2 regions of the Streptomyces sp. NPDC107546 genome follow, and region 1 is predicted to be linked to the other one. Evidence: predicted binding sites of a transcription regulator. Region 1 holds the regulator's gene; the other holds the start of a gene.
What was found. Region 1 encodes HspR, which represses chaperone genes until heat shock. Its sites were predicted from a motif close to TTGAGNNNNNNNNNCTCAA; they were not measured.

Region 2: lon (endopeptidase La) is a predicted target of HspR. The motif match lies at 1,701-1,719, and genes of this name have one in related genera.

Annotation. Positions count from the first base shown of each region.
Region 1 is NZ_JBVKBA010000036.1:37,326-40,706, reverse strand. It holds gene grpE (nucleotide exchange factor GrpE) at 1-246, shown strand, start outside; gene dnaJ (molecular chaperone DnaJ) at 286-1,452, shown strand; gene ACZ7L1_RS33335 (heat shock protein transcriptional repressor HspR) at 1,457-1,906, shown strand; gene ACZ7L1_RS33330 (sugar ABC transporter substrate-binding protein) at 2,450-3,381, shown strand, end outside.
Region 2 is NZ_JBVKBA010000028.1:53,846-57,226, reverse strand. It holds gene lon (endopeptidase La) at 1-1,678, opposite strand, end outside; gene ACZ7L1_RS30630 (rhomboid-like protein) at 1,982-2,761, opposite strand; gene ACZ7L1_RS30625 (spermine/spermidine synthase domain-containing protein) at 2,996-3,381, shown strand, end outside.

The sequences.
Region 1 (3,381 bases):
TTCGGCAAGGAGGGCGAGCCCTTCGACCCGACCATCCACGAGGCCCTGATGCACAGCTACGCGCCCGACGTCACCGAGACGACGTGCGTGGCGATTCTGCAGCCCGGGTATCGCTTCGGCGAGCGCACCATCCGACCCGCGCGGGTGGCCGTGGCCGAGCCGCAGCCGGGAGCGCAGACGGTCAAGGCCGAGGAGACCGGCGAGGCGGGCGACGACAAGGAGAACGGTGGCCCGGACGAGGGCTGACGTACACCACGAACGCGTAGGGAAGGAGGGACGTCGGGGATGAGCACCAAGGACTTCATCGAGAAGGACTACTACAAGGTCCTCGGCGTCCCCAAGGACGCCACCGAGGCCGAGATCAAGAAGGCGTACCGGAAGCTCGCCCGCGAGTTCCACCCGGACGCCAACAAGGGCAACGCCAAGGCGGAGGAACGTTTCAAGGAGATCTCCGAGGCGAACGACGTCCTCGGCGACCCCAAGAAGCGCAAGGAGTACGACGAGGCCCGCGCCCTGTTCGGCAACGGCGGCTTCCGTCCCGGCCCCGGGGCGGGCGGCTCGTTCAACTTCGACCTGGGCGACCTCTTCGGCGGCCAGGGCGGCGCCGGGGGCGGCTTCGGCGGTGGTCTCGGTGACGTCTTCGGGGGCCTGTTCAACCGTGGCGGCGGCGCGGGCACGCGTACGCAGCCCAGGCGCGGCCAGGACATCGAGTCCGAGGTCACGCTGAGCTTCATGGAGGCGGTGGACGGGGCGACCGTGCCGCTGCGCATGTCCTCGCAGTCACCGTGCAAGGCCTGTTCGGGCACCGGCGACAAGAACGGCACGCCGCGCGTGTGCCCGACCTGTGTCGGCACCGGGCAGGTGGCGCGCGGCTCGGGCGGCGGCTTCTCGCTGACCGACCCGTGCCCGGACTGCAAGGGCCGCGGGCTGATCGCGGAGGACCCGTGCGAGGTCTGCAAGGGCAGCGGCCGGGCCAAGTCGTCCCGGACGATGCAGGTGCGCATCCCGGCGGGCGTGTCCGACGGGCAGCGCATCCGGCTGCGCGGCAAGGGCGCGCCCGGCGAGCGGGGCGGCCCGGCCGGTGACCTGTACGTGGTCGTGCACGTCAATCCGCATCCCGTCTTCGGTCGCAAGGGCGACAACCTGACGGTCACCGTTCCGGTGACCTTCGCGGAGGCGGCGCTCGGCGCCGACATCCGGGTGCCCACCCTGGGCGGGCCCCCGGTGACGCTGAAGCTGCCCCCCGGCACGCCGAACGGGCGTACGATGCGCGCCCGTGGAAAGGGCGCGGTCCGCAAGGACGGCACCCGCGGCGACCTGCTGGTCACCGTGGAGGTGAGTGTCCCGAAGGACGTGTCGGGGAAGGCTCGTGACGCGCTGGAGGCGTATCGCGAGGCAACCGCGGGTGAGGACCCGCGGGCGGAGCTGTTCCAGGCCGCGAAGGGAGCATGACCAGATGGACGGGCGTCGACGCAACCCGTATGAGCTGACCGAGGACACCCCGGTCTACGTCATCTCGGTGGCGGCCCAGCTCTCCGGACTGCACCCGCAGACGCTGCGCCAGTACGACCGTCTGGGGCTCGTGTCCCCGGACCGCACCGCGGGGCGGGGCCGGCGCTACTCGGCCCGTGACATCGAACTGCTCCGCCAGGTGCAGCAGTTGTCGCAGGACGAGGGCATCAACCTGGCCGGTATCAAGCGCATCATCGAACTGGAGAACCAGGTCGCCGCGCTCCAGTCCCGCGTCGCGGAGCTCCAGGCCGCCCTTGACGGCGCGGCGGCGGCCATGCGCCAGCGGGAGGCGGCCGTCCACGCGTCCTACCGCCGTGACCTGGTGCCGTATCAGGAGGTCCAGCAGACCAGCGCGCTGGTGGTGTGGCGGCCGAAGCGGCAACAGCAGGACTGAGTGGAACACGGTGAAGGGGCCCGCGGAACACCGCGGGCCCCTTCATCGTGCCAGAACCGGCCGGTACAGGGTCGTGCCGACGGGTGCGGTGGTGTCGGTCCACACCCAGCCGCGCGAGCACGACGGCGGTGGCCGCCGCGGCGGTCGTGCGTCGTCTGGCTTGGTTCATTCGGTCCTCTGATCGGATCGGGACTCTTCTGGAGCGAGGGCGGCGAGACCTGTCTGTCGACTGTGATGCGGATCACGCGTCCCGGGATTTGACCAAGGAGGCGGCACTGCCAGGCAGTTGACTACACGTCAGTTCGCGATCGCTCCAGGTGACGGAGTGGGTAGGCGTCAGGCTGAGACGCGGAAGCAGTCCCCACACGACGCTCTCTTGGTTTTCACTTGACTCGCACAGTGATCCTGTTGCCATCTCGTTAACCGGTAGTTCTTGACGCTGCCCACCGTCCCCGCGTTGGCTTTCAGCCACCTGGGTCGCAACGCTGCTCCCTCGCCCGGAAGGCACCTGATGTGAACGTTCGTACCACCCGTAGGACCGCTGTGCGTCGTACCGCCATAGCCCTGGCCGCCTCGGCGTCGGCCGTCTCGCTCGCCGCGTGCGGCGTCATCGACGGAGTCGGCGGCAGCAGCAGCTCCGCCACGCCGAAGAAGGGCAACGACATCACGGTCGGTCTCCTTCTGCCCGAGAAGGAGAACCCGCGGTACGACAGGTTCGACTACCCCATCATCAAGAAGCAGGTCGCCTCCCTCACCGACAACAAGGGCAAGGTCCTGTACGCCAACGCCGACGCCGACGCGGCCGCGCAGAACAAGCAGCTCGACCAGATGATCGCCGACAAGGCGGACGTGCTGCTGGTGGACGCGGTCGACGCCAAGGCCATCGCGCCGGGCGTGCAGAAGGCCAAGGACGCGGGCATCCCGGTCATCGCCTACGACCGGCTCGCCCAGGGCCCCATCGACGCGTACATCTCCTTCGACAACGAACTGGTCGGCCAGGTGCAGGGCCGCGCCCTCATGGACGCACTCGGCGCCAAGGCCTCGAGCAGCAAGATCGTCATGATGAACGGCTCGCCCACCGACCCGAACGCGGCGCAGTTCAAGGAGGGCGCGCTCAGCGAGCTCCAGGGCAAGGTCAACATCGTCAAGTCCTTCGACACCAAGGACTGGAAGCCGGAGAACGCCAAGGCGAACATGGCCGAGGCGATCCGGGCCGTCGGGCTGAGCAACATCGCCGCGGTCTACTCCGCGAACGACGGCATGGCCGGCGCCGTCATCGACGCGCTGAAGGAGGCGGGCGTCAGCAAGGTGCCGCCGGTGACCGGGCAGGACGCGGCGCTGGACGCGGTGCAGCGGATCGTCTCCGGTGAGCAGTACATGAGCGTGTACAAGTCGTACCCGGACGAGGCGAACAACGCCGCGGAGATGGCCGTGGCCAAGGTCCAGGGCCGCTCGATCGAGTTCGACGCACTGAC
Region 2 (3,381 bases), on a different contig from region 1:
CGATGGACCGCTCCAAGGTGCGCACGCCCGCCTCGCGGGTGTACTCGCCGGCGAGCTTGCGCAGCGCGGCCTCGTCGATCGTGACCTCGTCCTTGTTCAGGCCGGCCCGTTCCAGCTGGCGCGGGAGCAGGTGGTCACGGGCGATGACGACCTTCTCGTCCTCGGTGTAGCCGTCCAGGCGGACGATGTCCATGCGGTCGGCGAGCGCCTCCGGGATGGCCTCCAGGACGTTGGCCGTGGCGAGGAACACCACGTCCGACAGGTCGAGTTCGACCTCCAGGTAGTGGTCGCGGAAGGTGTGGTTCTGCGCCGGGTCCAGGACCTCCAGCAGGGCCGCGGCCGGGTCGCCGCGGAAGTCGGAGCCCACCTTGTCGATCTCGTCGAGCAGGACGACCGGGTTCATGGAACCGGCCTCCTTGATGGCGCGGACGATACGGCCGGGCAGGGCGCCGACGTACGTACGGCGGTGGCCGCGGATCTCGGCCTCGTCGCGGACGCCGCCGAGGGCGACGCGGACGAACTTGCGGCCCATGGCGTGCGCGACGGACTCGCCGAGGCTGGTCTTGCCGACGCCGGGCGGGCCGACGAGCGCCAGCACGGCGCCGCCGCGGCGGCCGCCCACGACGCCGAGACCCCGCTCGGCGCGCCGCTTACGCACCGCGAGGTACTCGGTGATGCGCTCCTTCACGTCCTCGAGGCCCGCGTGCTCGGCGTCCAGGACGCCCCTGGCGCCGCGGATGTCGTACGCGTCCTCGGTGCGCTCGTTCCAGGGCATCTCCAGCACGGTGTCGAGCCAGGTGCGGATCCAGGAGCCCTCGGGGGACTGGTCGCTGGTGCGCTCGAGCTTGTCGACCTCCTTGAGCGCGGCCTCACGGACCTTCTCGGGCAGGTCGGCGGCCTCCGCACGGGCGCGGTAGTCGTCGGACTCCTCACCCTCCTGAGTGTCGCCGTTGAGCTCGCGCAGCTCCTTGCGGACGGCTTCCAGCTGGCGGCGCAGCAGGAACTCGCGCTGCTGCTTGTCGACGCCTTCCTGGACGTCCTTGGCGATGGACTCGGCGACCTCCTGCTCGGCGAGGTGGTCGCGGAGCTGCTGGGTGGCCAGCTTCAGCCGGGCCACCGGGTCGCTGGTCTCCAGGAGTTCGACCTTCTGTTCGGTGGTCAGGAAGGGCGAGTACCCGGAGTTGTCGGCGAGCGCGGAGACGTCGTCGATGGCCTGGACGCGGTCGACGACCTGCCAGGCGCCGCGCTTCTTCAGCCAGCTGGCGGCGAGGGCCTTGTACTCCTTGACGAGTTCGGTGACGTGGCCGGGCAGCGGGTCGGGAACCGTCTCGTCGATGCGTGTTCCCTCGACCCAGAGCGCCGCGCCGGGCCCGGTGGTGCCCGCACCGATCTTCACCCGTCCCAGGCCGCGGATGAGGGCGCCCGGGTCGCCGTCCGCGAGCCGGCCGACCTGCTCGACGGTGCCGAGGACACCGGTGGCGGCGTAGGTGCCGTCGATGCGTGGGACGAGCAGGACCCTGGGCTTTCCGGGCTCGGAACGGGCGGCCGCCTGGGCGGCCTCCACCGCCGCGCGGACCTCGGAGTCGCTCAGGTCCAGCGGGACCACCATGCCGGGCAGCACAACCTCGCCGTCGAGCGGCAGCACAGGCAGGGTGAGCGGTGAGGACGTCGAAGCCATGATCTCCCCTTCGGCAGTCAAGTTGAGCTGTGCAGACTCAATGCACGAGAGGATTCGATTGTTCCCCGACCCTTGTTCGCTGTCAGCGATCAGTTGCAGCGGGTGCCGTGACCAGGCACGGAGCGGTGCGCGGGCAGACCACCGCCGGAGGCCGGGGCGGACCACCATCGGGTGCCGGAAGGCATCACCGTCAGAGGCCGGGACGCATCAGCGTGAGAGGCCGGAACGGCGTCCGCGGGTGGCACCTGGACGGCGCCGCACCAGCGGCGCACGGCAGCGGAACCGCGGGGGCGGAGGCCGCAGTTACCGAGCCGGCGCCACGGTGGCCCCGGCTCCGGTCCGGGCCCAGCGCCGTACCAGCGGCCAGGTCGCGGTGCCGACCGTCAGCGCCAGCAGATGGCCCCAGTTGCTCAGCGGGTCCGTGAACTCGGCCAGGTCCTGGAGGAGTAGCGCGGTGAACACGATCAGCACGGTCCAGCGCAGCCACGGCCGCAGCAGCCCCGTCAGCGCGCCCAGGCTCGCCGCCACGCCGAAGCTGATGCCGTAGTCGAGGCGGTGCAGTGAACTGTCCGGCAGATGGCCCGCCAGGACCGCGAGGCCGACCGGGACCTCGGTGCCCAGCGTCGCGAGAACGTGCCCGAGCAGGAAGACGACCGCCGTGCGCGCGCCGCCTATCCGCCGCTCCAGCGCCGTCAGCACGACCAGGAAGACCAGCGAGTAGTACGACGTCATCCCGCCCGCGATCCACAGCGCGCTGGCCAGCAGCACCACCGCCGGACTGCGCATCAGATGCGCGACGTCCGTGCTGGATCCCTGGTACAGGGCGTCCATCAGCGACGGGTCGGCGAACTGGGCGAACAGCGAGGTCACCAGCAACACGGCGGCGTAGCCGAAAGTGAACGGCGCCCGCCTGGGGCCCGGCAGCAGCGACGCCAGGCGCGGTGCCGTCCACGGCACCGGGAGCGCGGCCGGGGGCGCGACGGGCGGCGGCGCCGTGCGCTGGCGCGGCATGCCGTCCAGAAGCGGCGCGCCCGTCTCGGGGAGCGTGAGCGTGGCGTCAGCCGCCGAGACCGTACGTTCCAAGGTGCGGCGCTCCTTCCGTCACGCTCCACCCTTCGCGCCGCGCCGGTCGCTGTCTATGACCGACGCCACCCGAGACGCGATTCATAGCAACTTCCCAGCTGTTTCCGGCGTCCGGGGTGACCGCGCACGGCTGCCGGCGGCATCGGCGGTCCGACCGACCACTGCGGGAGAACCAGTTCGATCGCCGGGGAAATCCGGTCGCTCCCCGGACCGCCGGTTACCAGAATGTGGTCCATGCCTCATCTGTACGACACCGACGAGACCCCGGTGGTCCTGGACCGTCGCGAGGGACCCCACGGCGAGGTCGTGCTGCGGCGCCACGGTGAGCTGCTGCAGATCATCGCCAACGGCTGCTTCCTGATGGACACCTCCGACGGACGCTCGGAACGGCTGCTGGTGCAGGCCGCGTCGCACGCCCTGGACGGCCGCCCGGACCCGAGCGTGCTGATCGGCGGACTCGGCGTCGGTTTCTCGCTCGCGCACGCGGCGGCCGACCCCCGCTGGGGTCGCATCACCGTCGTCGAACGCGAACGCGCCGTCATCGACTGGCACCTCGACGGCCCCCTGTCCACGCTGTCCGCCGACGCGCTCGCCGATCCGCGCACCCGCATCGTGGAAGC